DNA from 3 places in the Pseudomonas sp. GL_135 genome. Region 1 is predicted to be linked to each of the others. Evidence: predicted binding sites of a transcription regulator. Region 1 holds the regulator's gene; each other region holds the start of a gene.
What was found. Region 1 encodes FliA, which starts transcription of late flagellar genes. Its sites were predicted from a motif close to CTAAAGTTTNNNNNNNNNNNGCCGNTAA; they were not measured.

Region 1 (9,710 bases):
CTTCCTTGACGCTGATGCGGCAAAGCTTGTCGAGACGCTCAGCGAAGGCTTTGGTAAAGGCGGCCGGCATGTGCTGGATCAGCACGATGGGGGCCGGGAAGTTGGCGGGCAGCTGGGTCAACACCCGCTGCAAGGCAACCGGGCCACCGGTGGACGTGCCGATCGCCACCAGTTTGTAGGCCTTGCGCTTGGGCGCACCTGAGGTTGGCGCGTGGTGGTGAGAAGCCGGGGCCGCTGCACGGGCAGGCGCGGGCGCAGGGGCGGGCGCCGGACGCGACGGTCGCGCTTCGGGAGCCGTGCTGCGCGGTGCAGCGGGCGCAGCAGATGGCGCCGGTGCCGACGTGGCAGAAGGCGTGCTGCCGTAACCGCTGAAACGACGGTTGCTGCGGGAGATGCTGTGGACTTTCTCGCACAGCATCTGTTTGACCTTCTCGGGGTTGCGCGAGATGTCTTCGAAGTTTTTCGGCAGGAAATCCACCGCGCCAGCGTCCAGCGCATCGAGGGTCACTCGGGCGCCTTCGTGGGTCAGTGAGGAAAACATCAATACCGGGGTCGGGCAGCGTTGCATGATGTGACGGACCGCGGTAATGCCATCCATCATCGGCATTTCGTAGTCCATGGTGATCACGTCGGGCTTGAGGGCCAGGGCTTGTTCAATGGCTTCCTTGCCATTGGTGGCAGTACCGACCACCTGGATCGTGGGATCCGAAGAGAGAATTTCCGAGACACGACGTCGGAAAAAACCCGAATCGTCCACGACGAGAACCTTGACTGCCATAAACACTCCAAAGAGCGCGCGTCACCCTGAAGGTCGGCGCGCCCTGAATCACGTAGCTTGGGTCACATTGGCGAGACGAGACAGGCCAGTGAGACCGTTTTTCGCGCTTGAAACGAGACCGGGTCTATTTGTAGGACCGGCTTTAGCCGGGAAGGCGTCAGATGTCACACCCCATAATCAAGGGTGTTCACCCTGCCCTCTTCCCGGCTGAAGCCGGTCCCACTAAAAAACCTCGCAAGGCGCCCTCCGCATGCCGTTAGTGGGACCGGCTTTAGCCGGGAAGGCGTCGGGTGTCACACCGAAAAATCCAGAGTATCCCCACCGGCCCCTTCCCGGCTAAAACCGGTCCTACAGAACATCGCAAGCCGCCCTGCTGAAGCCGATCCTGCTTAACCGATCCGGCGTGCCGCGTAGCGCTTGAGCATGCTTGGCACATCGAGAATCAGAGCGATGCGGCCGTCACCGGTGATGGTAGCGCCCGACATGCCCGGCGTGCCTTGCAGCATCTTGCCCAGCGGCTTGATCACCACTTCTTCCTGGCCGACCAACTGATCGACCACAAAGCCGATGCGTTGGGTGCCGACCGACAAGATCACCACGTGGCCTTCGCGTTGCTCCTCGTGGGCCGCCGAACTGACCAGCCAGCGCTTGAGGTAAAACAGCGGCAGCGCCTTGTCGCGGACGATCACCACTTCCTGACCATCGACGACGTTGGTGGTCGACAGGTCCAGGTGGAAGATCTCGTTGACGTTGACCAGCGGGAAAGCGAAGGCTTGATTGCCGAGCATGACCATCAGCGTCGGCATGATCGCCAGGGTCAGCGGCACTTTGATGATGATCTTCGAGCCCAGACCTTTGGTGGAATCGATGCTGATCGAGCCGTTGAGCTGGGCGATCTTGGTTTTCACCACGTCCATGCCCACGCCACGGCCGGACACGTCGGAAATTTCGGTCTTGGTCGAGAAGCCCGGCGCGAAGATCAAGTTGTAGCAATCGGTGTCGCTGAGGCGATCCGCTGCGTCCTTGTCCATCACGCCACGCTTGACCGCGATCGCGCGCAGGACCGCAGGGTCCATGCCTTTGCCGTCATCGGAAATCGACAGCAGGATGTGATCGCCTTCCTGTTCGGCCGCCAGAATCACACGACCGTTGCGGGGCTTGCCCGAGGCCTCGCGCTCTTCCGGCGACTCGATACCGTGATCGACCGCGTTGCGCACCAAGTGGACCAGCGGGTCGGCCAGGGCCTCGACGAGGTTCTTGTCCAGGTCGGTTTCTTCACCCACCAGTTCAAGGCTGATTTCTTTCTTCAGCTGACGTGCCAGATCGCGGACCAGTCGCGGGAAGCGGCCGAACACTTTCTTGATCGGCTGCATACGGGTCTTCATGACCGCGGTCTGCAGGTCAGCGGTGACCACGTCCAGGTTGGACACGGCCTTGGACATGGCTTCGTCAGCGCTGTTTGCGCCCAGGCGCACGAGGCGGTTACGCACCAGCACCAGCTCGCCGACCATGTTCATGATTTCGTCCAGCCGCGCGGTGTCGACGCGCACGGTGGTTTCCGCTTCAGACGGCGGTTTTTCGCTAGGCGCGGGAGCGGCAGCGCGAGCCGGGGCAGGCGCAGCGGCAGGAGCCGCTTTCGCCGGAGCGGCGGCAGCAGGCGTCGCTTTCGCCGGTTCAGCTTTGGCAGCGGGTTCTGGCTTAGTGGCCGGTGCAGCCGCAGGTGCTGCGGCAGCGACGGCAGGTTCAAACTTGCCTTTGCCGTGCAACTGATCCAGCAGGTCTTCAAATTCGTTGTCGGTGATTTCGTCCGACGCTGCAGCTTTCGACGCTGCAGCTGGCGCAACCGATGCGACAGGTGCAGCGGCAGCATTAGCAGCGGCACCCACGGCATCCGGCGAGAACGAACCCTTGCCGTGCAACTGATCCAGCAGCGACTCGAATTCGTCGTCAGTGATTTCATCACTGGCCGGTGCGGCAGACGGCGCTACAGCGGCCGGCGGTTGCACCGCATCGACGGCGAACTGGCCTTTACCATGCAGCTGATCGAGGAGCGATTCGAATTCGGCGTCGGTGATTTCATCGCTGGCCGCATTACCGGTGGGCGCAGCAGCCGGTGCCGCAGGTGCTGCTGCAACGGGCGCTGCTGCCACGGGCGCTGCTGGTGCAGGTGCAGCCGGCGCAGGCGCCCCTGCCGCCTGGGCCTTGACAGCATTCAGCGAATCCAGAAGCTGTTCGAACTCAAAATCGGTAATGTCTTCGGACGGCGCTTCAGCGACCGGCTCTTCAACCACCGGTGCTGCAGCGATTTCTTCGGCCGAGGCCGGCTCCGCCAGGCGGGCCAACGCGGCCAGCAATTCAGGCGTGGCCGGGGTGACGGCGGAACGCTCGCGCACCTGACCGAACATGCTGTTGACGGTGTCGAGTGCTTCGAGCACCACGTCCATGAGCTCCGAGTCAACGCGACGTTCACCCTTGCGCAGGATGTCGAACACGTTCTCGGCGATGTGACAGCATTCAACCAGCTCGTTGAGCTGGAGGAAGCCGGCGCCCCCTTTTACAGTGTGAAAACCGCGAAAAATTGCATTGAGCAGGTCCGCATCATCTGGCCGGCTTTCCAGCTCGACCAACTGCTCTGACAACAGCTCGAGAATCTCGCCGGCCTCTACCAGAAAATCCTGAAGGATTTCTTCATCGGCGCCGAAGCTCATTGGGGGGTGCTCCTAAAATTAACCGTCAAACCGATCCGGAGGCTGCACTGACGGCCTGCGCGCATTGCTTTCGTCGAAGCATTGGCGCGCGGGTCCAGCAGCCACTTTCACAGAAAACCTGAAGTCCGAAACAGAGTGACCGAATCAGAATCCGAGGCTGGATAGCAGATCGTCAACATCATCCTGTCCGGATACAACGTCTTCACGTTTATCGGCATGAATCTGCGGACCTTCACCCTTGGAGTGAAGTTTTTCTTGTTCTTTTTGCTGACGGAACACTTCCTGGTCGTGCTCGATGCCCGCGAAGCGGTCCACCTGGCTCGCCATGAGCACCAGCTTGAGCAGATTGCGCTCGACTTCGGTGACCAGCGTGGTCACGCGCTTGATCACCTGACCGGTAAGGTCCTGGTAATCCTGGGCCAGCAGAATGTCGTTCAGGTGCGCAGAGACCTCGGTGGTCTCCTTCTCGCTGCGGGTCAGGAACACATCGACGCGGCGGGCCAGATCACGAAACTCTTCGGCGCTGATCTCGCGGCGCATGAAGCGTCCCCAATCGGCGCTCAACGACTTGGCGTCGTCAGTCAGCCCGTGCATCAGCGGCGTGCTCAGCTCCACCAGGTCCATCGTCCGGTTGGCGGCGTTTTCGGTCAGCCTGACCACGTACGACAGCCGCTCGGTGGCGTCGGTGATCTGGGAGACCTCCTCGGCCTGCGGCATGTTCGGGTCGATCTGGAAGTTGACGATCGCGCTGTGCAGCTCGCGCGTCAATTTGCCGACTTCCTGATACAGGCCACGGTCGCGGGTCTGGTTAAGCTCATGGATCAGTTGCACGGCGTCGCCGAACTTGCCTTTTTCAAGGCTCGCGACCAGCTCTTGTGCGTGTTTCTTCAGGGTTGACTCAAAGTCACCCATTGTCGAATCTTTGGAATCCATAGCGCCCTCGCAGCGGACATCAGCTATTGACGCGCTCGAATATCTTTTCGATTTTCTCTTTGAGCACTTGCGCGGTGAACGGCTTCACCACGTAGCCGTTCACACCGGCCTGAGCGGCTTCGATGATCTGCTCGCGCTTGGCTTCGGCAGTGACCATCAGCACCGGCAGGCTGCGCAGACGCTCGTCGGCACGCACCTGACGCAACAGGTCGATGCCGGACATGCCCGGCATGTTCCAGTCAGTGACGAGGAAGTCAAAGGCGCCGCTTTGCAGCATCGGCAATGCGGTGAGTCCGTCATCTGCTTCGGCCGTGTTGGTGAACCCAAGGTCACGCAACAGGTTTTTTATGATCCGCCGCATCGTTGAGAAGTCATCAACGATGAGGATTTTCATGTTCTTGTCCAATTCGACCTCCAAGCAGTCTTTAACGCGTTCAGCACCTGAACGCGCATTCAATCAATACCGGCTGCGCCGAACATGAAAAGGGGTGGAATCGACCGGGACGAGCGCAGCGAAACCGGATCATCCACGACCCGGTTCGACCGACTCCTGCCATGTCTCTTTTGCTTCCCGCTCACGTCCTGCACAGCCGGTCTTACAAGCAACACGCAGGCCTCGCGGCCCGCGCCTGATTCAGGAACGTGCGCGCCACTCGCCAAGGCGACCGCGCAACCGCGCCGCGCATTGACTGTGCAGCTGGCTGACCCGCGACTCGCTGACACCCAGAACCTCACCGATTTCCTTGAGGTTCAGCTCTTCGTCGTAATACAGCGACAACACCAGGCGTTCACGTTCCGGCAAGTTGGCAATGGCCTCGGCCAGCGCAGCCTGGAAGCGCTCGTCTTCCAGATCCCGCGACGGTTCCAGGGACTGGCTCGCGCCGTCCTCGTGCAGCCCTTCGTGTTCGCCGTCCTGCAACAGGTCGTCGAAACTGAACAGGCGGCTGCCCAGGGTATCGTTCAGAATCCCGTAATAATCGTCGAGACTCATTTCAAGTTCGGCAGCAACCTCGTGATCTTTAGCGTCACGGCCGGTTTTTGCTTCGATTGAACGAATCGCGTCACTGACCATGCGCGTATTGCGGTGGACCGAGCGCGGTGCCCAGTCCCCCTTGCGCACTTCGTCGAGCATCGCGCCACGGATACGAATACCCGCGTACGTCTCGAAACTGGCCCCTTTGGTGGAGTCGTATTTGGTCGAGACCTCGAGCAAGCCAATCATGCCCGCCTGGATCAAATCCTCGACCTGCACGCTGGCCGGCAGACGCGCCAGCAAGTGGTAGGCGATTCGTTTGACCAGCGGGGCATAACGCTCGATCAGCTCATACTGGGAGTCTTTGGACGATTTGCTGTACATGCGATAGCCACTTGCTGTCATGAGACGGGCCCTGCGCTGGTTTGATGCACGAGGCGTTCTACGAAAAATTCCAGGTGACCGCGCGGGTTCGCCGGCAGCGGCCAGGTGTCGACTTTCTGTGCGATCGCCTTGAACGCCAGCGCACATTTGGAACGCGGAAACGCTTCGTACACGGCGCGCTGTTTCTGCACGGCCTTGCGTACGCATTCGTCGTACGGCACGGCGCCTACATATTGCAGGGCCACGTCGAGAAAGCGGTCGGTGACTTTGGTCAGCTTGGCGAAGAGGTTGCGCCCTTCCTGCGGGCTCTGGGCCATGTTGGCCAGGACGCGGAAGCGGTTCATGCCGTAATCGCGGTTGAGCAGTTTGATCAGGGCGTAGGCGTCGGTGATCGACGTAGGCTCGTCGCACACCACCAGCAGCACTTCCTGGGCGGCGCGCACGAAGCTCACCACCGACTCGCCGATGCCGGCGGCGGTATCGATGACCAGCACATCGAGGTTGTCGCCGATGTCACTGAACGCCTGAATCAGCCCGGCATGTTGCGCCGGGGTCAGGTGGACCATGCTCTGGGTGCCCGACGCCGCCGGCACGATGCGGACGCCGCCCGGGCCTTGCAGCAGGACATCGCGCAGCTCGCACCGCCCTTCGATGACATCAGCCAGGGTGCGTTTGGGGGTCAGCCCCAACAATACGTCGACGTTGGCCAGACCCAGATCGGCGTCCAGCAACATGACGCGACGTCCCAGCTCGGCCAGCGCCAGTGAAAGATTCACTGAAACGTTGGTCTTGCCTACGCCACCTTTGCCACCGGTCACCGCGATAACCTGTACGGGATGCATGCTGCCCATGTTAATTGTTTACCTTGTCTTGCTTAGACCTAAGCCACATGTCGGGCTGCACGTTCAGTGTCTGAACAATGCCTGGCAGACCATCGATGCAGGAAAATTCCACTGTCATTTTCTTCACCTAGCCCGCGCGCTTGCCGGTGCTGTGATAAAGATCCGCAAACATATCCGCCATCGCTTCCTCGCTTGGCTCCTCCTGCATCTGCACACTGACAGCCCGGCTCACCAACTGGTGCCGACGCGGCAAATGCAGATCATCCGGTATCCGTGGGCCATCGGTCAGATAGGCCACAGGCAGTTCGTGTGTCACGGCCAGGCTGAGCACTTCGCCCAGGTTGGCCGTCTCGTCGAGCTTGGTCAGGATGCACCCGGCCAGGCCGCAACGTTTATAACTGTGGTAAGCCGCCGACAGCACCTGCTTCTGGCTGGTTGTCGCCAGCACCAGGTAGTTGCGCGCCTTGATGCCACGGCCGGCGAGGGTTTCCAGTTGCAGACGCAGGGCCGGATCGCTGGCTTGCAGGCCGGCGGTGTCGATCAACACCACGCGCTTGCGCAACAGCGGCTCCAGCGCCTGAGCCAGGGACTGGCCCGGGTCGACGTGGGTAACCGGTACATTGAGGATCCGGCCCAGGGTTTTCAGCTGTTCCTGAGCGCCAATGCGGAAACTGTCCATGCTCACCAGCGCGATATTTTGCGCGCCGTATTTCAACACATATCGGGCTGCCAGTTTAGCCAGCGTGGTGGTTTTGCCCATGCCGGCAGGACCGACCATGGCAATCACACCGCCCTCTTCCAGTGGCTCCACATCGGGCGTGGCAATCATCCGGGCCAGGTGGGCCAACAGCATGCGCCAGGTGTGGGCCTGATCATTCGAGTCCGGCACCATCGCCAGCAGATCGCGGGACAGCGGGCCGGAGAGGCCGACGCGTTGCAGACGGCGCCACAGATTGGCCTGCTGCGGACGGCTGCCTTGCAGCTGGTTCCAGGCCAGCGATCCCAGCTGGACTTCCAGCAGTTCGCGCAGGCCGTTCAATTCAGAGCGCATCGCTTCGTAGGCGCGGTCGCCCACGGCCGGCTCGGCGTTGCGCTCGGCGCGTTCGGCGGCCACAGCGGCGTGGATCGACGGGCGAAACGGTTCTTCCAGCGTCGGTTCGATCTGCTTGCTGTCATCCATCGCAAGGCCGGCGAACAACTGACGATTGGCGACAGTGTCCAGCTCGCTGCGGTGGGTCAGCTCAGCTTGAGCGGTGACGATGCGCGACTGGGTCTTGCGCAATTCTTCTTCGAGTTCGACGTTCGGCACACGCGGCGCCAGTGCAGACAACTTGTAATCCAGAGCGGCGGTCAGTTCCACGCCGCCGGCGATCCGCCGGTTCCCGATGATGGCAGCTTCAGCGCCCAGCTCATCGCGAACCAGTTTCATGGCTTGTCGCATATCGGCGGCGAAAAAACGCTTAACTTGCATGACTCACTACCTCAGCCGTTGGGCCCGACAGTCGCTACGATGGTGACTTGCTTATTGTCAGGAATTTCCTGATAAGCCAAAACATGCATATTCGGTACAGCCAACCGTCCAAAGCGGGACAACATGGCGCGAACCGGACCTGCGACCAACAAAATAACCGGCTGCCCCTGCATCTCCTGACGCTGCGCCGCTTCGATCAACGAGCGCTGAAGTTTCTCAGCCATGCTCGGTTCGAGGAGAACGCCTTCTTCCTGACCCTGACCTGCCTTCTGCAGACTATTTAGCAAGATCTGTTCCAACCTTGGCTCAAGGGTGATCACAGGCAGCTCCGGCTCAATGCCGACAATGCTTTGGACGATTGCGCGGGACAATCCGACCCGTACCGCAGCCACCAGCGCGGCGGTATCTTGACTACGCGCGGCGTTGTTGGCGATGGCTTCAGCGATGGAGCGGATGTCACGAACCGGCACCTGTTCGGCAAGCAGCGCCTGCAGCACCTTCAGCAGGGCCGACAGGGACAGCACGCCCGGCACCAGTTCTTCCGCCAGTTTTGGCGATCCCTTGGCCAGCAGGGTCATCAATTGCTGGACTTCCTCGTGGCCAATCAATTCATGAGAGTGCTTGTAGAGAATCTGGTTCAAGTGGGTTGCCACCACCGTGCTGGCGTCCACCACGGTGTAACCGAGGGATTGCGCCTGAGCCCGCTGGCTGATTTCAATCCAGACGGCTTCCAGACCAAACGCCGGGTCCTTGGCAGTGATGCCGTTGAGGCTGCCAAATACCTGACCGGGGTTGATCGCCAGTTCGCGGTCTGGGTAGATCTCGGCTTCGGCCAGGGTCACGCCCATGAGGGTCAGGCGATAGGCGCTGGGCGCCAGGTCGAGGTTGTCGCGGATGTGCACGGTCGGCATGAGGAAACCCAGCTCCTGGGAGAGCTTCTTGCGCACGCCCTTGATCCGCGCCAGCAGCTGACCACCCTGATTGCGGTCCACCAGCGGAATCAGGCGGTAGCCCACTTCCAGGCCAATCATGTCGATCGGGGTGACGTCGTCCCAGCCCAGTTCCTTGGATTCCTGCGCCCGGGTCGGCGACGGCAGCAGCTCTTGTTGACGCTTGACCTCTTGCACCGCGGCGAGCTTGACCTGGTTCTCTTTCTTCCACAGCAGGTAAGCGCCGCCAGCAGCCACCAGCCCGAGGCTGATGAAGGAGAAGTGCGGCATGCCCGGAACCAGGCCCATGACGATCATGATCCCGGCAGAGACAGCGAGTGCCTTGTGGGAGGCGAACATCTGGCGCCCGACCAGTTTGCCCATTTCTTCCGAACCGGACGCACGGGTCACCATGATCGCGGCGGCAGTAGACAGCAGCAGAGAAGGCAACTGCGCCACCAAACCGTCACCGATGGTCAGCAGCGCGTAAACCTTGCCGGCGTCGCCGAAGGTCATGCCGTGTTGCAGGATGCCCACCAGCATGCCGCCGATGAGGTTGATGAAGAGGATCAGCAGGCCGGCGATGGCGTCACCGCGGACGAATTTGCTGGCACCGTCCATGGAGCCGTAGAACTCGGCTTCCTGGGCGACTTCGAGGCGACGACGCTTGGCTTCAGGCTGGTCGATGAGGC
Region 2 (9,710 bases), 1.6 Mb from region 1:
CCGGCTGAAGCCGGTCCTCCAGTGGGATGGCGGCGATCCGTTGGACCGCTTCAGCCGGGAAAGCGTCAGGCAACGCACTGCAAAACCGGGCAGACAAACCCGAGGCTAAATTTTCGACCGCTGCTGTCGATACGCTATTCGTAGAGCCCGAAATGTCGGGTCGGACCGGATCAGTGAAAGGCAAAAGTATGTACACGAACATTTTTCTGCTGGTAGAGCATGGCCGCGATCAAGGTGAAGTGTCTGTGTTGGGCTGGTTCGATGACGAACGCGCCGCACAGGACACCGCCGAAGCCATGGAGTGGAAAGCGTATCGCGATGAAGCCAAGCGTCGTCATCAGTGGTCGAGCGAGCCACTGCTGCCACCGGACCAGACGGCCCATCGTCGTTTCTGGGTCAAAGGGATCTCTAAGTTCAGCCACACCCCGGCACCCCGTTCGTGGGCGGTGCATTGATTCGGCGCATGTGAGTCTTGAGCGCAGCCTCCGCTGAAAGGGGACTGATTTATTTACAACGCTTCACCGTAAATTACTCTGTCCCCGCCGATTCCAACCGCGCGCCAACCACGCTCCACCGCACGTTCAGGCCCTTGATCTGGACGGATACCCGCGCCTGAGATAGCGTGCGGCTCCTACCCACTTCCAGGCCTCCCTCCATGACCGACCGTCAACTCATCGTCCCGGACGAAATGCGTTTGCTCGCCGAGCGCGCGGGCTATGCCCCTGCCGTCAAGGTCGGTAAAACGCTCTACTGTGCCGGTCAGGTCGGGCGCACCCATGAGCTGGCCGTCATCGAAGACCCGGAGCAGCAATTCCTCGCGGCATGGGAAAACCTGCGACTCGTATTGACCGCTGGGGGATGCACCTTCGAAGACGTCGTCGACCTGACGACTTATCACATCGATCTGCACCGTCACATGCCGGTGTTCAGGGCGGTAAAAGACAGCGTCTTCCCTAGAGGCACCTGCGCCTGGACCTGCCTCGGCGTCAGTGAACTGGCCAAACCCGGCCTGCTGGTGGAAATCAAGTGCGTGGCGGTGCAGCGCTGATGCTCTGATTGCCCGGTTCCTGCGCCAGGCATTCGGGCAGATTCGTCCCCAGTAGCACCGCTTATCCCGCAATACTCTGTCTGATCATCCAGCGAATCATGTACGCCACCGGTACACAGTGATGCCGGACCCGTCCGTGTCCGGGTCGCCGTAGCGTTCGACATAACGGCTGAGCGTCGACCCTCGTCGGTCAGCAACCGGACAACACCTGGCAAGCTAATGCGCGGCCCAATGGGAGACTTGCCGCCGCCCGTCAGCGGCACCTGTCAGGCACTGCGCAGCCGTGGCGCCCGGATCCTTGCGCTCCAGGGTGGTCACCGGTTTGCCGGGAGGCGAGTAGATTGTGATGCGCTGGGCGCCGACGGGGCGAAACTCGATTCGGGTGCCATCCTCCAGGTGCAGCGCCTGGTCCGTGTATTTTCCCTCCATTGCGTGGTAATAGGGCGGCGCGCTCAGGCATGTGCGCAAGTTGCCGTCTTCGAAAATCTCGACAAAGAACACGCCCCCCGCATGGGGGCCGGCCCACAGACCTGTATGTCTGGCCGGCGGCGGCGTGGCGCTCACCGACGGGTAATCCACCAGCGACACGTTGCTCGTATGCTTGCTCGCGCAGCCAGACGCGCATGAGACAGCAGCCGCCACGATAAGCAACGCCGTGGCTCGCGTTACGCTCATTCCATTTTGCATAGTGAACCTACACTTCCAGCGCGTGGTTGACTGGCAGACCGATGCGCATAAGCGCCTGCATGTCATTGCCTGACGCGACGTCGAACAGGGTGGGTTTGACTCTAGTACGCAGCCATTGCCCTCGCAACCTTCAAAAACAGCGGCAGCCCGCACGGGCGCTTCCCACCCTCCCTTCCCGTCATATGCCCATGGCAAGAATGGGCCGAACGCCGCATCGTTGGCCGTGTGTATGCATTTCCCTCGGGATCAGATCATAAACTCGACCTATGCTTGGCAAGAGCGGGTGGTAGTGGTGCTGAAAAATTTCATCCAAACGGCACGTCCGAGGGTTGAACCCCCTATACCGCGCACAGTCCATGCACTACATCCCAAGGGGGAACATCGATGAATGACTTATCAAAAGCTTCAGGGTTGAGGCGTTTCACTTCCATCATTGCAGGCATCTTTGCCCTGTTTCTGTTGGCGGGCGGTATCTGGCTGCTCTCATTGGGCGGCTCTTTTTATTATCTGTTCCTGGGCGTCGCGCTGCTGGCGTTCGCTGTCCTGTTGTGGCGACGTTCCGCGGCATCGCTCTGGCTTTATGGCGCGCTGATGCTGATCACTGTGGTCTGGGGCCTGTGGGAAGCAGGCACGGACTTCTGGGCGTTGGTGCCGCGTTTCGACATCCTCGGGGTGTTGGGTCTGTGGCTGCTGATCCCGGGGGTCACCCGTGATATCCCTGAGCGTCTGAAGCCGGGCAAAACCTTTTTATCCGCGACATTGGCACTGGCCATTGTGGTGATGGTTTACGCCATCTTCAACGACCCCCAGGAAATCAACGGCAGCATGGCGACGGCGCAACCTGCCCAGCATCAGCCTGTCGAGGGCATCGCCAACGGTGACTGGCCTGCTTATGGCCGCACACAGTCGGGCACGCGCTATTCACCGCTCACCCAGATCAACGAAGGCAACGTTAAAGACCTTCAGGTGGCCTGGACCTTCAACAGCGGTGAATCGAAAACCGCCAATGACTCCGGTGAAACCACCAACGAACTGACGCCGATCAAGGTCGGCGACAACATGTACATCTGCACCACCCACCAGATTCTGGTGGCGCTGGACCCGGCCACCGGCAAAGAGAAGTGGAGATTCGATCCCAAGCTCAAATCCGACCCGTCCTTCCAGCACTTGACCTGCCGTGGCGTCGCCTACTTCGATCAGGCGGACACCACCCAGTTTGCGAAAAGCCTGGAAGGCACGCAGCCGGTCGCCACCAGCTGCCCGCGCAAAGTGTTCCTGCCGGTCAACGATGGTCGCCTGTTCGCCATCAACGCTGACACCGGCGCACCCTGCGCCGACTTCGCCAAAAACGGTGAGCTCGATCTGCTGCACCTGCAGCCCTACCCGTATCCGGGCGGCCTCGAACCCACCTCTCCGCCTGTTGTGACAGGTACCACCGTGATCATCGGTGGCTCGGTGACCGATAACCTGTCCGTGCATGAGCCGTCCGGCGCAATCCGTGGCTACGACGTCAACACCGGTGCGCTGAAGTGGATCTTCGACACCGGTGCCGAAGACCCGAACGCAATTCCGGGTGATGGCCAGACCCTGGTCAACAACTCGCCTAATGCCTGGGCACCGCTGGCTTACGACGCGAAGACCGATGTGGTTTATGTGCCAACCGGCAACCCGACACCGGACATCTGGGGCGGCAACCGCACTCCGGTGATGGAGCGTTATGCGAGCTCGATCGTCGCGATGAACGGTTCCACCGGCAAGCTGGTATGGAGCTTCCAGACCACCCACCACGACTTGTGGGACATGGACGTACCGGCTCAGCCGACCCTGGCTGACGTGAAGACCGGCAGCGGCGACGCCGTCCCCGCGGTGTACGTGCCGACCAAGGCCGGCAACCTGTTTGTGCTGGACCGTCGCGATGGCAAGCCGATCGTGCCCGTCCATGAAATGCAGGTGCCTGCCGGTGAAGCCGCGCCAGGCGATCGGGTCAGCCCGACCCAGCCGCGCTCGGACCTCAATCTGACGTCCATTCAGACACTCTCCGACAAGGAGATGTGGGGCGCGACCATGTTCGACCAACTGGTCTGCCGCGTGATCTTCAAGCAGCTGTCCTACAACGGCCAGTACACGCCACCGTCCGAGCAAGGCACGCTGGTGTTCCCGGGCAACCTGGGTGTTTTCGAATGGGGTGGTATCTCGGTGAACGCCGACCGTCAGGTGGCGTTGATGAACCCGATGGCGCTGCCGTTCGTGTCCAAGCTGATCCCACGCGGCCCGAACAACCCGCTGTGGCCTAAAGAAGGTGCCACCGGCTCCGGTACCGAAATGGGCATTCAGCCCCAGTACGGCGTACCTTATGGCGTCGAAATCAACGCCTTCCTCTCGCCATTGGGCTTGCCGTGCAAAGAGCCGGCCTGGGGTTATGTGGCTGGCGTGGACATGAAGACCCACGATGTGGTGTGGCGCAAACGCATCGGCACCATCCGCGACAGCCTGAAGGGCATTCAACTGCCGCCGCTGAAAATCGGCGTACCGATGCTGGGTGGTCCGATTTCCACAGCCGGCAACCTGATGTTCATTGCGGGTACCCAGGACAACTACCTGCGCGCTTTCAACGTCACCAACGGCGACCTGCTCTGGGAAGCACGCCTGCCAGCGGGCGGCCAGGCCACGCCGATGACCTACGAGAGCAATGGCAAGCAGTACATTGTGATCATGGCCGGCGGGCATGGCTCGTTTGGCACGAAGATGGGCGACTCGTTGATCGCCTACGCCCTGCCGTCGAGATAATCAGCGGCTGAGCGACAACAAAAAGCCCGAGTGATCGGGCTTTTTGTTGCCTGCCATTCAAGCATGGCGGTGGTCGGTGCTTTGTAAACCGACGCCTGCTTCAAAGCCGGAAACGGTCCACCGATTGGGAGAGCTGGCCTGCGAGCACTGCCAGTTGATCGGTGGTACTGGCCGTCTGGCCAATCACTTGGCTATTACCAGCCGACATGCTGGCGATCATCTCCACTTGATGAGCAATCTCATTGCTGGCCAGACTTTGTTCACCAATAGTCCGGGTAATGTCATTGACCAACTGAGTGGTGCCCAGCGTTGCCTCAAGTATTTCGCCTATGGCCTGCTCCACTTCGGCAGTCACAGCCATACCCTTATCGACCTGAGCAACACCCGCTTCCATGCTCATCACGGCGTCGCGAGTGCTTTGCTGGATACGTGCCACCATACTGGCAATTTCCTGGGTAGAGGCGCTGGTGCGTCCCGCAAGGCTGCGCACTTCATCGGCAACCACCGCAAAACCTCGCCCCTGCTCACCGGCACGGGCCGCTTCAATAGCAGCGTTCAGCGCCAATAGATTGGTCTGGTCGGCAATGCCCTTGATCACCTGAATAATGTTGAAGATACCTTCAGACTCTTTGTCCAGCAGACGAATCACTTGCGCCGACTGCTGAGACGATCGGGCGATGCCATCCATGTCGCTGACCACCTGATGAATCACACGGCCGCCATTCTTGGCCAGGGTTTCGGCCTGATTGGCCATGGCCAGCGCCTGCTCCGCATGCCGCGTGATTTCCTCGATGCTCGCCGTCATTTCGCTGGTGGCCGCAGACATGGCGCCGGCTGCGGCGCTCTGCTGCAGGCTGCTCCCGGCGACTTCGTGACAGCTGCCCGCCAACTGCTGGCTGATCGTGCTGACGCCTTGAGCGTTATTGCGCACCGCCTCAATCATCCCGCGCAAGTCCCGCTGCATGGCTGCCAGGCTAAGGATCAGCAGGCTGGCTTCATCGCGGTTACCAGGTTGAGCGATAGGTTCGCTCAAGTTGCCATGGGCAATGCTGTCGGCGATCCGTCGCGCATTATGCAAGGGCGTCATGATGCTTCGCATCACCCAAAAGCCCTGCGCGGTCAGCAGCAGCATACTGATCAACAGCACAACACCCAAGGCGATGTTGGCACTGCGGCTGGCGTTACGGGTCCCCTCGCCACTGGCCTTGGAATTAGTCTCTATCAGCTCGCTCAAACTGGACATTTCACCTTCCAGCCGGGTGAAGGCGCTGCTGAACTGTGCCAGCTCCTGCTGTGCCCGTTCAGGACTGTTGAGTGCCAGATCGACAATTCGCTCGCCTGCGGCAATATAGGCGTCCAAACCGGGCTTGATTTTCTCCAACGCTGACTTGAGGCTTTGGTTGAGGGGCAGTGCACGGTTATCAGCAAGGACCTTGCGAAAATCTGCAGCATGTTCGGCCAGACCCGCCACGACTTGATCCCGGTCGGTATCACTTTTGCCTAGACCGACCAGCATCGCCAACAGCACGTCAGCACGCAGCGCGTCGTGCATCATGTCGGCTTCCAGATGATTGCTCAGGGCAATCATGCTGACCTCACTGTCGATCATCGAGGCTTCCGTTCGCGCGTTGCTCAAATAACTGACCAGACTGATTAACAGAACCGCGAGCACGCTGGTGCCAGTCAAAAGCAAAAGACGTAGTTTTATTGACATCATCAGGCCTCAGCTCATCGATGGAGAAATTGCCACCCTGCAAATCTTATCGGCGCTTACCAACGGTTATTTAAGACCGATTATTGATTGACCCACAGGAATGACGGCTTATTTCTCCACCGATAAATCGAAAGGAGCGAGAAAGGCAAAATGGGTGTGTCGCGAGGGGTACGGACGGCGCGGCGCTGATGGACACGGGCCTTGCTGACAGGCAACCGCTGGTGCCCACTTAACATTAAGTGAACACCACGGCCGGGATAGCTGGAATGGGGATGATGGGATCGGCCGGAGATAACCGAACCGACCTCCCGGGTCTTATTCGGTATGGATCACACCGGTCATCGCGGTAAAACGGCTCTGCGGATTCTTGAGCTTGTCGAGCACCTCATCCGGCGTGGACTCGCGGAACACCACCATGTGCCCCACCTCTTCACCGCCTTCGGTGACACGCTCGATGTCGTTGATCATCCAGGTTTTCAGCTCTTCCACGCTGATGCCCAGCTGCTCGGCGACCTGACCGTGAAAGCGTTCTGTGTCGTATTGATTGAACTCGTCGTTGTTCATGGCCTTGGCCTCCTTTAACGGGTGTAAGTCTGAGGCCGCAGGAGGCGCGCACAGTTCAGTCGGTTATGACCCACGGTGCCCAACGCCAGGATCAAAAAGGTCGTTAGCGCAAGCCTGGCCCGGCCATCCAGGGACTGTATTCGAATGCAACCGCGCCTCTGGACACGCCGGTTTCATCCACGGAGAAACCCGGCATCTGCGTAAGGTCCAAGTGCTTGCATTGCTCGGTCAGCCGGCTTTGCAAGACGTTGTCGTAGGTGAAGGCCTCAGGGCGTTCGCGATGGCGTTGGAGGTTGACGACGCACGCCTCGACCTTGCCCTGCTTGTTCGCCAGATACTCGAACGTGACCACGCCAATGCTATCCGGCGGCGCTTTCAGCAGTGTCCGCTCGGCAAAATAGCGGCTCTGCGCGTAGTGCTGATAAAGGGGCTGCATGGACAACCGCTGGGTATCATTCATGGGCAGGTAGATCAAAGGGGCGACGACTTCGACGTTGCCGTCTTTGTCTAACCGGTCTGCGGGTACGACCGGGAACACCGCGCTCCAACACACCTTTTTTGAAAGGTCGGCAAGCCGTGCATTCGCCGTGGCAAGGCCCGTCGCCTGGGTTTCGCAGCTGAACACCTCATTGCTGCGATTGATCTTGATGCGCAGGCGAACCTCACCCGTCAGGCCTTCGCTGTTGGCCTCAAGGCCTCTGTTTCCGAGAATGGACTGGAAACGTGCGACGAAGGTGTGAAATTGCTGCTTTTTGATGTCTTCCGGGCTCGGGACGGCCGGGGCAGCGGCAGGAGACGTCACTTGCCGGGACTGACAGGCCAGCAGCGCGCAGGCAACGCCGAGGATTGCGGTCAAGCGTAGCCAAGGAGAAATTGGGCGAATCAATAACAGGCGTGAGACAGGGAGAGTAGACAACATCGATCATCCTTGAACGACAGAGAACAAAGTGCGCGAAGATACCGTTGCTCGGCGCAGTGCGTCCACAACATGCCGTCAAAATGAGGGCGCACACACTGGCCTCTTCCCGGCTGAAGCCGGTCCCACTAAAAGCAACGCGTTCGACCCGTAGGAATGGCTTTAGCCGGGAAGGCGTCGGCTGTCACGCTGCAGAATTGATAGCGCCCATACCGGCCTCTTCCCGGCTGAAGCCGGTCCCACTAATTGACTGCGTACGCATTGTAGGACTGGCTTTAGCCGGGAAAGCGTCGGCAGTCACGCTGCAGAATTGATGGTACTCACACTGGCCTCTTCCCGGCTAAAGCCGGTCCCACGAACAGCACTGCATTCCCACCGGCACACCGCGTACACATAGTAGGACCGCACTGCATTCCCACTGGCACACCGCGTACTCATAGTGGGACCGGCTTTAGCCGGGAAGGCGTCAGATGTCACGCTACAAAACAACGGACAGCCACGCCCCACCGGCAACTGACAAACCGACCTCCGCCTCCAGCCACTGGCATGCGACAATCACGCACCGAACACCGTCGGCCCTTTTACGGTCTGACGTAGAGACTCTCTCGCGGATGAACCCGATGATCAATGCCCTCGTATTTTTCGCCACCGTGATCGGCATGGAGGGCTTTGCCGTGTTTGCGCACAAGTACATCATGCACGGCTGGGGCTGGGGCTGGCATAAGTCGCACCATGAACCGAGAACCGGCTGGTTCGAGAAGAACGATCTGTATGCCGTGGTGTTCGCCGGTTTCGCCATCGTGCTGATCGCGCTCGGCACCCAGGGCGCGCACCCGCTGGAATGGATTGGCGCCGGGATGACCGCGTACGGCTTCCTGTATTTCATTGCCCACGACGGCCTGGTGCACAAGCGCTGGCCGTTCAAATACGTGCCGCGCAATGGCTACCTCAAGCGCCTGTACCAGGCGCATCTGATGCACCACGCGGTGCCGGGCAAAGAGCGTTGTGTGTCGTTCGGCTTTCTCTATGCGCCGAGCGTCACTCGATTGCGCGCCCAGCTTCGACGCCTGCACGACGGTCCGTTGCAGAAATCCGACCCGGACGTTGCCACAGGCTCGCAGGCCGCGCGGGCCACTGCCGACCACGAGTCACGCTAGCCTTCCACGCCCCCACCAACACCAGTCGCAGCTTGTCCAGCTTGCTGGTCGACACCCGCGCATCCCACGCCCGAGCGCCGCGCGCCCTGACCTTCACGCCGATCTCGCGATAGACGCAGCCCGCCGTCGCCACCGCCCACGCCGATCGCCACGGCAACGCGGTCAGGCCCGCGTTGGCACTTTCGTAATACGGCTCTGCCATGTTCACCAACCGCTGGGCAAGCACGGCCACTTGCGATCGATACTGCGGATCCGCGAGCCGATCCCTGGGGATCCCCAACTCATCCAGCCAGTCACCCGGCAGGTAGCAGCGGCCCACCGACGCGTCTTCGACAATGTCCCGCGCGATGTTGGTCAGCTGAAACGCCAGACCCAGATCGCAGGCACGGTCGAGGGTCGCTTCATCGCTCACACCCATGATCTGCGCCATCATCAAGCCGACGACGCCCGCCACGTGGTAGCAGTACTCCAGCGTATCGTCGATGCGCCGATACTCGCGCTGGCTGACGTCCATCGCAAAACCGTCCAGATGCTGCAGGGCATAACGCTGCTCGATGCCATGGCGCAGAACAACCTCCCTGAACGCCTCGAACGCCGGGCTGTGGGTCGGCGTGCCGGCGTACACGGCGTGAGTCTGGGCGATCAGCCGTTGCAGGCGCTCGGTGACCTCCTGCTGACTGACCACCGAGGCCGAGTGCCCGGCTTCCTGACCGTCAATGACGTCGTCGCAATGCCGGCACCACGCATAGAGCATCACCGCGCTGCGACGGGTCACCGGGTCGAACAGGCGTGACGCGGCCGCGAAGCTTTTCGAGCCGACTTCGATGCTCTGGGTGG
Region 3 (9,710 bases), 580 kb from region 1:
GCGCATCACTGGCTGATCCTTCACGGACGTTATGTGTGTGTTGCGCGCAAGCCCAGGTGTGGCAGTTGCAGAATCGAGGACCTTTGCGAGTACAAGGCCAAGACCTCTGACGATTGAACGATAGCGTCTCCGGGCTTTGATCGATTAAAAAAATCTTTTTTACCCAAGCGAGGTTTGTCGCTATAAGAGGCGCCAACGACTGTTCACGCCTGAGGCTGCATCATGAGCGATGAAAAAGACACCATCGAAGTCGACGACGACTTCGTGATCGAAGAGCCGGAGGAAGTCCCAGCCGTACCGGTAGAGACCGCCAAGACCAATCTTGGCAAGCGCCGCACCATCGATAACCTGCTCGAAGAGCGTCGGTTGCAGAGGCAGCTTGCAGACTACGATTTCGATTTCTGACTGTGCCTCGCCACGCTTGCCTGAAGGCCTCTCCTGCTGAGAGGCTGGGCAAAAAAATCAAGCCGATAACGCACCTCAATACGACAAGGTTCCACGGCCATCAAACCAGCCCGTTACGTTGCGCGAGCTCGATGAGGTCCACCAGCGAATGCGCATTGAGCTTGAGCAACAGACGCGTTTTGTAGGTGCTGACGGTCTTGTTGCTTAGAAACATGCCGTCGGCAATCTCCTTGTTGGTCTTGCCACGGGCCAACTGCTGCAACACCATCATTTCCCTTCCCGATAAACGATCCACCATCTCCGCCTCGCTGGCATTGCCGAGACTGGAGCGCACCGTATGCAGTGCCTGGTTGGGGAAATAACTGTAACCGGACAACACGGCCTTGATGGCGCTGAGCAATTCGGTCAGATCCTGCTGCTTGCAGACATACCCCGCCGCACCTGCCTGCATGCAGCGCATTGAAAAATGCCCTGGCGCTTGAGAGGTAAGGATCAGCACTTTGAAGGCCAGCGTCATGGCCGACAATCGGGCGATGACCTCCAGACCGTCGAGCTTGGGGATGCCGATGTCCAGAATGACAATGTCCGGCAGGTGCTCCCGCGCCAGTTGTAACGCATCCACGCCGTTGTCCGTCTCGGCAATGACTTCGTAGCCATGGCGTTCCATCAACATGCGCACGGCGAGCCTAATGACAGGGTGATCATCCACGATCAACACTTTATTCATGAGCAGTCCATTCTTCGCTGTTCGAATTTTCAGAGCCCGCACAATAGCTTAGTCGTTTAGTGCTTTGCATGGCGCTCCTCCCTGCAGATCAGCAGGCAAAGACCTTTCTCACTCAACCAACAGAAAAATCCTACAAAACCTGCCCTATCCGCACTATTTTTAACGATGGTCAATCCAGTCTCGGTACGTGACCGCATAATGTCCAAGACCGCAAGTGATAATTTTTGAAGCCTGAATTCGCTGAGCATTTATCGCTATATAAATGGCGGTTGATGCGTCGAGTTGTCCTAAGGTCTATCGACGACCTGCTGGCGCCGCCGCCCGGTTTGAACAGGCGCAAACCCATGGCTTACCGTGACGCTCGCGATAACAGGTTCCTCTTTAACATTTTGCCTCGGGCCCATGGCGTACAACTCTTTACCCCGAGCGTTATGGCCTCAGCATATGCCCATCTGCCCGGGGTGCCAGCAAACAAAAATCATAAAATATTGCAGGCCATGAACAGCCTTGGCGAACGTACACACCTCGTTAAATGACAGACGGGTGCTTGACGAGTTTGATTACATATTAAAAGCTCGAAAGGACCTACGACGCGTTCAGAAATTTCCGAACAACCAGGATTAACTTTCAACCCGTCACTCCGTGCTCACGGGATCAGGAATGGGACAAAGTTACGCCACTTAACCGTCGCCGGTTCAGTACCACTTAGCAAACAGCGATTGCATTACACCACGCCTTTGGAACAACGGGGCTGCCCCGCCTCTCACGTAATACTATTCAGCCCACAACTTCCAGCACCCTCAAGCCATTCCAGAAAAATACTACATAACTAACGGATTATTATTACCGCCGAGAAAATTACGTTAAGCGCTTAAAAAGCAAACCAGAGATTTTTAAGATTTTTACTTGCCAAATCTATTACCAGTCGTTACTTTTTGATGAGCGAAAGGTTCAATCCGCCGTTAATTAGTGGCACTTATCACGATATAAAATTATTGCGCATATAAAGGCTGATGCTTCATTAGGCAGAAGGCCGGGCGCAGGCCACTCATCGGCATGAATAAGCCATTCAGTATTTAAACGCTGTTAAGCATGAACGTCCCGGCAGTAAAGGCTGTTTAGTTGATATGTTCAAAGGAACCTACCATGACCAAGAAAATAAAATACTCCATTGGCGCAAGCAGTGACCCTATCAAACTGGCGGAGGCGGTTGAGCAGTACGTTTCCCAGGGCGGCGTGATCAACGTCATCGCAGAAGGTGAGTCACGGGAGAGCGAGGCATCCAGACAAACCCGGGAGGCCGACCCGGAGGCGGAACTGTGCACCAAGGTCGATCTGCTCAAGGGGCTTGTGGCCAAGGGAGCCGGGGTTGCCGCGTTGCAGTACTCGCTGCGCATGAACCAGAAGGACATCAAGCGCCTGGCGAGCGAGAACGGCCTGAAGATCCGCTATTGCCAACCTGTTCGCCGGTCACGTACGTCTCGGCAAAGAGAGCCCGCCACGATAAACGATGCTACTGCCGGACATGCCATGCATTACTCGGCTTTGGGCTATACCGTTCCGGAAATCGCTCAACTATTGGGCGTCGGGATACGCGATATCTGGGACATCGGCAAAGCCTATCGTTTTGAGTTTCGAACAACTTCCCAGGGGGAAATGGCTGAGAAAATCATCGACGACGAGACCGATTTACCAACATGACTCAGGCGTAATGGAAAGCGAGAGGGCGTATTTCACCGTCCGTAAGCGCGGCAAATAATCGGCCGAAGTAGGGATCAGGAAGGTTTGCAGGTGAACCACCAACGACACACGGGTGGACGCTTAATGAGTGCAGCCCCGAAACAAGGGCTGCACTCCAGTCACGACAGCGATCAGAACAACTTGCGGCCCTTGTTCGCCGCAATACGCATGCGCAGCGCGTTGAGCTTGATGAAGCCAGCAGCGTCTGCCTGGTTATACGCGCCGCCGTCTTCTTCGAACGTCGCGATGTTGGCATCGAACAGCGACTCGTCGGACTTGCGACCGGTCACGATTACATTGCCCTTATAAAGCTTCAAGCGCACGACGCCATTCACGTGGGCCTGCGACGCATCGATCATTTGCTGCAGCATCAGACGCTCAGGGCTCCACCAGTAACCGGTGTAGATCAGGCTGGCGTACTTGGGCATCAGCTCGTCTTTCAGGTGAGCGACTTCGCGGTCCAGGGTGATCGATTCGATCGCACGGTGACCACGCAGCATGATAGTGCCGCCCGGGGTCTCGTAGCAGCCGCGGGATTTCATACCGACGTAGCGGTTTTCGACGATGTCCAGACGACCGATGCCGTGCTCGCCGCCAATGCGGTTCAAGGTGGCGAGTACGGTGGCCGGAGTCATTTCAACGCCGTCCAGTGCCACGATGTCGCCGTTGCGGTAGGTCAGTTCCAGGTACTGCGGCTTGTCCGGCGCGTTTTCCGGCGACACTGTCCACCGCCACATGTCTTCTTCGTGCTCGGTCCAGGTGTCTTCCAGCACGCCACCCTCATAAGAGATGTGCAGCAGGTTGGCGTCCATGGAGTACGGTGATTTTTTCTTGCCGTGACGCTCGATCGGGATGGCGTGCTTCTCGGCGTAGTCCATCAGCTTCTCGCGGGACAGCAGGTCCCACTCACGCCATGGCGCAATGACTTTCACACCAGGCTTGAGCGCATAAGCACCCAGCTCGAAGCGGACCTGGTCGTTGCCTTTGCCGGTGGCGCCGTGAGAAATGGCGTCAGCGCCAGTTTCGTTGGCGATTTCGATGAGGCGCTTGGCGATCAGGGGACGCGCGATGGAAGTACCCAGCAGGTACTCGCCTTCGTAGACGGTGTTGGCGCGGAACATCGGGAACACGAAATCACGCACGAATTCTTCGCGCAGGTCGTCGATGTAGATTTCCTTGACGCCCATGGCTTGCGCCTTGGCGCGTGCTGGCTCGACTTCTTCGCCCTGACCCAGGTCAGCGGTGAAGGTCACCACCTCGCAGTTGTACGTATCTTGCAGCCACTTGAGGATTACCGAAGTATCCAGGCCACCGGAATACGCGAGAACTACCTTGTTTACGTCCGCCATGCCATCACTCCAACGCGTTGTACGGAAAACCGACGAGTCTACCGATCACGCGCGGGAATTTACAGTGTCGCGACAGCTTCTGACGGCAAAGCGACAGATTCTGTCAGTCAGACGACTTTACCGCCCTTGGTCAAGAGGCCTTGGCGGGGGCCGCACTTGCCGCTGTAACAGGCGCAGCGCCAGGGGTTGGGGTTGCGGCAGGCGCAGGCACCGGGGCCGGTATCGGAGCAGGTGCAGCAGCCGGCGGCACGGCTGGAGTCTGCTGCGCCACACGCTCCAGGTGGATATTCACTCGGCGGTTGCGCGCGCGGTTGGCGTTGTTGGTGTTAGGCGCCAGCGGGTACTGCTCGCCGTGGAAGCGCAAGGTGATCTGTTCTTCCGGGATGCCCTGGGCTTTAAGGTAGTCCATGACCGACAGCGCACGGCGCCGCGACAGATCGCGGTTGGTCAACCGGTTGCCGCTGTTATCGGAGTGACCGTCCAGTTCGACGTGATTGACCGTCGGATCGGCTTTCATATAAGCCAGCACGGTGTCCAGCTTGCGCTTGGCGGAGGCATCCAACTCGATGCCGCCGCCGGGGAAGCCGATCTCGGATTGCCGCACCTGTTCGAAATTCATCGGCAACAGCTTCGCCGTACACACTTGAAAATCGCCGTAGGCCTTGCTGAATTTGACCGGCAGCAGACGGACTTCCATGGCGCCCCCGCCATCACGCAGTGAGTGACGAATCACCGGACTGCGCCCTTCCATCAGGCCCGCGATCAACCGCGTGGCCTGGGCCTGATTGGTATTGAAAGGAATCTCGCCGCTGCTGACTTTTACCGCGCCAAGATTGAGATCGCTGCGCCCCGGCTGCCACGGCGCCGCCGCGGCAATCAACATGGCCGACCCGGATGCCAGACTGTAGCCATTTGCTTTCAAGCGAAACGTCGGCTGTTCGCCCGCGCGCCGCACGAACTCGCCCGCACCGAAATCGGCGATAGGTTGAGTCAGTCTGCATTCGAACTGATCGCCTTCCACCTTCCACTCAATATTCTCCAGACGCGTCTGGAAAGTGAGCGCCATGGCCGGCAGGCTGGCAAACGCGCTGAGCAGGGCTAGATATCGCTGGCGCACGGGAGGCTCCACTAAATTCACGTGTAACAAGATTTATGACTTACACGTGGCTATCGGTAACTTCCCGCAAAACTTGATAGCGAGTGCCTGGAGGAGTCTTTTCCGGTAGCATTCCCAGCGAGTTTGACCCGCCTGGAATCCCCAATGTCCGAACGCCTGACCCTCCTGCGCCCCGACGACTGGCACATCCATCTTCGAGATGGCGCTGTTTTGCCTCACACCGTCGCCGACGTAGCGCGCACTTTTGGCCGCGCGATCATCATGCCGAACCTCGTGCCGCCGGTACGCAACGCAGAGCAAGCAGACGCCTATCGTCAGCGCATCCTCGCCGCGCGCCCGCAAGGCAGCCGTTTCGAGCCGCTGATGGTGCTTTACCTCACCGACCTGACGCAGCCCGAAGAAATTCGCGCCGCGAAGGCCAGTGGTTTCGTCTACGCCGCCAAGTTGTACCCGGCAGGCGCCACCACTAATTCCGATTCGGGCGTGACCAGCGTCGACAAGATATTCCCGGTGCTTGAGGCGATGGCCGAAGTGGGCATGCCGCTGCTCATCCACGGCGAAGTGACCCGCGGCGACATCGACGTGTTCGACCGCGAAAAGATTTTTATCGACGAGCACATGCGTCGTGTCGTCGAGCGTTTTCCGACGCTGAAAGTGGTGTTCGAACACATCACTACCGCAGACGCCGTGCAGTTCGTCAATGAAGCGTCGGCCAATGTGGGCGCAACCATCACTGCCCACCATTTGCTGTACAACCGCAACCATATGCTGGTGGGCGGCATTCGCCCTCACTTCTACTGCCTGCCGATTCTCAAGCGCAATACCCACCAGGTCGCCCTGCTGGATGCCGCCACCAGCGGCAACAGCAAGTTCTTCCTCGGCACGGACTCCGCGCCCCATGCGCAGCACGCGAAAGAAGCGGCGTGCGGTTGCGCCGGCTGCTATACCGCGTTTGCCGCCATCGAGCTTTACGCCGAGGCATTTGAATCACGCAATGCGCTGGACAAGCTGGAAGGTTTTGCCAGTCTGCACGGCCCGGCGTTCTATGGCCTGCCGACCAATACCGACACTATTACCCTGGTTCGTGACGAGTGGACGGCCCCCGCCAGCCTGCCGTTTGGCGAGCTTTCTGTCATCCCGCTGCGCGCCGGTGAAAGACTGCGCTGGCGTCTGCTGGAGCAACACGCGTGAGTGAAGAACATTATGAAGACGAGCAAGAAGGCTCCGGTGGCGGTACAGGGTCCCGGCACCCGATGGCTGCCCGTTTTCGCGGTTACCTGCCTGTGGTCGTTGACGTAGAAACAGGCGGATTCAACTGCGCCACCGATGCGTTGCTGGAAATCGCAGCCACGACCATTGGCATGGACGAGAAAGGCTTTGTCTTTCCGGACCACACGTATTTCTTCCGTGTTGAGCCCTTCGAAGGCGCCAATGTTGAAGCGGCGGCGCTGGAGTTCACCGGCATCAAACTGGATCACCCGCTGCGCATGGCCGTGAGTGAAGAAACGGCGCTGACGGACATCTTCCGCGGCATCCGCAAGGCACTGAAGGCCAACGGCTGCAAGCGCGCCATTCTGGTCGGTCACAATGCCAGCTTCGACCTCGGCTTTCTCAACGCAGCGGTTGCGCGACTGGACATGAAGCGCAATCCGTTCCACCCGTTCTCCAGCTTCGACACCGCGACGCTGGCGGGCCTGGCGTACGGTCAGACTGTTTTGGCCAAAGCCTGCCAGTCGGCGGACATTGATTTCGACGGTCGCGAGGCCCATTCGGCCCGTTACGACACCGAGAAAACCGCCGAGCTGTTCTGCGGCATCGTCAACCGCTGGAAAGAAATGGGCGGCTGGCACGACTTCAACGACTGAGTCGATGTTGCTGTGCAATGAATGAATGAACCGGCCTAAGTGGCCGGTTTTTTTATGGGACGGAGATCGAAAGGCAGTGATCGGCTCAAACTCCGTCAGTGCCCGGACTGGCCCCTTCCCGGCTAAAGCCGGTCCCAGTAAAAGCAGCGCGTGCATTCAGCGGGAACGGCTACAGGTGACGCGGAGCGTCACAGGATGCATGCCCACGCAGAGCGCGGGAACGATCAAACGACGTTCAGCGTCCCGACTGGCCCCTTCCCGGCTGAAGCCGGTCCCACTAAAAAGCACGTCGCGTACGACCCGTTGGATCGGCTTCAGCCGGGAAGCTCTTGTACTGCTTCTGATCTGCTCTTGATCTTCTTACGCAAAAGGCTCAGTCACCGCAGAACGCGACTTGGGTGCAGGCTGAACGCAGGTCTCGCGGAGTGGGTCGAGCCGCATGGATGCGGCGAGAGCGCCGTCAGGACATGGATGTCCGTTCGGCGCGGGCCCACGGAGCGAGACCGGAGTGAAGGCATTCCGACGAAGGAGGAACCCAACCAGGAGCAGGGCCTTTTTGGTTACTTTTTCTGGGCCGGCAATCCGGGCTCTTGGAAAAAGTGACCCGCCGTAAGGGCGGAACCATAATCAGCACCACCGCCGAAAATGGATATACACACAAACCTCCTACGCCTGAAACCCACCTAACCACTCATCGACAGTCACATAAAAAAGCCTGAGTAGTTTTGACAAGCATTCTCATTAACATTAGTATCCCTCGCATTGAGCCAATCACTCAGCGACGGTTTCTTATATGTATGTCTGCCTCTGCCAAGGTGTTACCGACGGACAAATCCGTGAAGCAATCATGGAAGGATGCTGCAGCTATCGTGACGTCCGCGAGACTCTGGGTGTCGCCAGCAAGTGTGGGAAATGTGCCTGCCTGGCGAAGGAAGTGGTGCGTGAAACCCTCACCGAGCTGCAAACCAGCCATGCCGCCCTCGCCTATCCCGCAGAATTTTCAGCTGCCTGAATAACCGCTTTCAAACAAAACCGGACAGTGTCCGGTTTTTTTATGCCTTTAATTCAATCGCTTAGCAACAAGATGCGGAACACAAACATTCTTATTCCTATTTATTTTCACTTATTATTCAATAACTTAGGTTTGACAGAGTTATAGAGGGGGCTCAGACTTGCCGCCTGTATTACCTATACCTTCGACAGGACCCGATCATGAAAGGCGACATCACAGTCATCCAGCATCTCAACAAGATCCTCGGTAACGAGCTGGTCGCGATCAATCAATACTTCCTGCATGCGCGCATGTATGAGGACTGGGGCCTGAACAAGTTGGGCAAACACGAGTACCACGAATCCATCGACGAGATGAAACACGCTGACAAACTGATCAAGCGCATCCTGTTTCTGGAAGGCCTCCCGAACCTCCAGGACCTGGGCAAGATCCTGATCGGCGAACACACCAAGGAAATGCTCGAGTGTGACCTGCGCATCGAGCGCAAGGGCCACGCCGACCTTAAAGCCGCGATCGCGCACTGCGAAACCGTGGGTGACTTCGGCAGCCGCGAGATGCTGGAAGACATTCTGGAATCGGAAGAAGAACACATCGACTGGCTGGAAACCCAGCTGGGCCTGATCGACAAGGTCGGCATCGAGAACTACCTGCAATCGCAGATGGGCGAAGAGGGCTGATTCCAGCCCCTAACACCGCCCAATAAAAAGCCCCGCGTCTCGGCAGAGAGCGGGGCTTTTTTACGACCGCCGAAAATCAGGCAGTGGCGTTTTTCGCAACAGCGGCTTTCACCAGTTCCTGCAGGGAACCGTCAGCCTGCATTTCAGTGATGATGTCGCTACCGCCGACCAGCTCACCACCGACCCACAGCTGCGGGAAAGTCGGCCAGTTGGCGTACTTCGGCAGGTTGGCGCGGATTTCCGGGTTCTGCAGGATATCGACGTACGCGAACTTTTCGCCACACGCCATCAGTGCCTGAGAAGCCTTGGCCGAGAAGCCGCACTGCGGGGCATTCGGAGCGCCTTTCATGTAGAGCAGAACGGTGTTGCTGGCAATCTGGTCTTTAATCGTTTCGATAATATCCATGGAGCACCTCGGCTAAACTTTACGACTGTATGTGTCGACACGGTGGCGCATTCTAAACGATTCCCGAGCATAACGCTCGGTCTTGGCCTTGAACGCCCCAATGACCGTTATGCCGCCGCAACCGTAACCGGCACCCCGTTCAACACCGCGTTCCCGGAAATCCCGTCCAGCGCCCGCTCGTCAGTCAGGTCATTCGCGCTCTCACCGGGCTGGGCCGTCGCGATGTCCATCTTCACGCCCGGACGACCGTGGCCCCAGCCATGGGGGAGGCTGACGACCCCACGCATCATGTCGACGCTGCCCATGACTTCGACCTCGATTACGCCGACCCGCGAGCTGACCCTGACCCGCTGACCGTCCATCAACCCTCGGCTGAGCAAGTCGTCGGGGTGCATCAACAACTGATGCCGCG

Region 2: AC3ISG_RS15435 (methyl-accepting chemotaxis protein) is a predicted target of FliA. The motif match lies at 6,283-6,310, and genes of this name have one in related genera.
Region 3: AC3ISG_RS05645 (flagellar protein MotY) is a predicted target of FliA. The motif match lies at 5,389-5,416, and genes of this name have one in related genera.

What each region holds. Positions count from the first base shown of each region.
Region 1 covers NZ_CM174408.1:1,821,821-1,831,530, reverse strand. The annotation lists gene AC3ISG_RS08335 (protein-glutamate methylesterase/protein-glutamine glutaminase) at 1-778, opposite strand, end outside; gene AC3ISG_RS08330 (chemotaxis protein CheA) at 1,168-3,486, opposite strand; gene AC3ISG_RS08325 (protein phosphatase CheZ) at 3,631-4,419, opposite strand; gene AC3ISG_RS08320 (chemotaxis response regulator CheY) at 4,439-4,813, opposite strand; gene fliA (RNA polymerase sigma factor FliA) at 5,054-5,797, opposite strand; gene fleN (flagellar synthesis regulator FleN) at 5,794-6,627, opposite strand; gene flhF (flagellar biosynthesis GTPase FlhF) at 6,746-8,089, opposite strand; gene flhA (flagellar biosynthesis protein FlhA) at 8,101-9,710, opposite strand, start outside.
Region 2 covers NZ_CM174408.1:3,463,148-3,472,857, forward strand. The annotation lists gene AC3ISG_RS15415 (hypothetical protein) at 189-455, shown strand; gene AC3ISG_RS15420 (RidA family protein) at 656-1,048, shown strand; gene AC3ISG_RS15425 (hypothetical protein) at 1,265-1,723, opposite strand; gene AC3ISG_RS15430 (glucose/quinate/shikimate family membrane-bound PQQ-dependent dehydrogenase) at 2,120-4,522, shown strand; gene AC3ISG_RS15435 (methyl-accepting chemotaxis protein) at 4,623-6,236, opposite strand; gene AC3ISG_RS15440 (hypothetical protein) at 6,552-6,800, opposite strand; gene AC3ISG_RS15445 (hypothetical protein) at 6,904-7,719, opposite strand; gene AC3ISG_RS15450 (sterol desaturase family protein) at 8,328-8,873, shown strand; gene crtB (15-cis-phytoene synthase CrtB) at 8,755-9,710, opposite strand, start outside.
Region 3 covers NZ_CM174408.1:1,243,222-1,252,931, reverse strand. The annotation lists gene nth (endonuclease III) at 1-117, shown strand, start outside; gene AC3ISG_RS05665 (PA3496 family putative envelope integrity protein) at 223-405, shown strand; gene AC3ISG_RS05660 (response regulator transcription factor) at 506-1,132, opposite strand; gene AC3ISG_RS05655 (hypothetical protein) at 2,279-2,833, shown strand; gene AC3ISG_RS05650 (argininosuccinate synthase) at 3,004-4,221, opposite strand; gene AC3ISG_RS05645 (flagellar protein MotY) at 4,352-5,338, opposite strand; gene pyrC (dihydroorotase) at 5,483-6,529, shown strand; gene rnt (ribonuclease T) at 6,526-7,203, shown strand; gene AC3ISG_RS05630 (bacterioferritin-associated ferredoxin) at 7,997-8,215, shown strand; gene bfr (bacterioferritin) at 8,416-8,892, shown strand; gene grxD (Grx4 family monothiol glutaredoxin) at 8,969-9,298, opposite strand; gene AC3ISG_RS05615 (molybdopterin oxidoreductase family protein) at 9,406-9,710, opposite strand, start outside.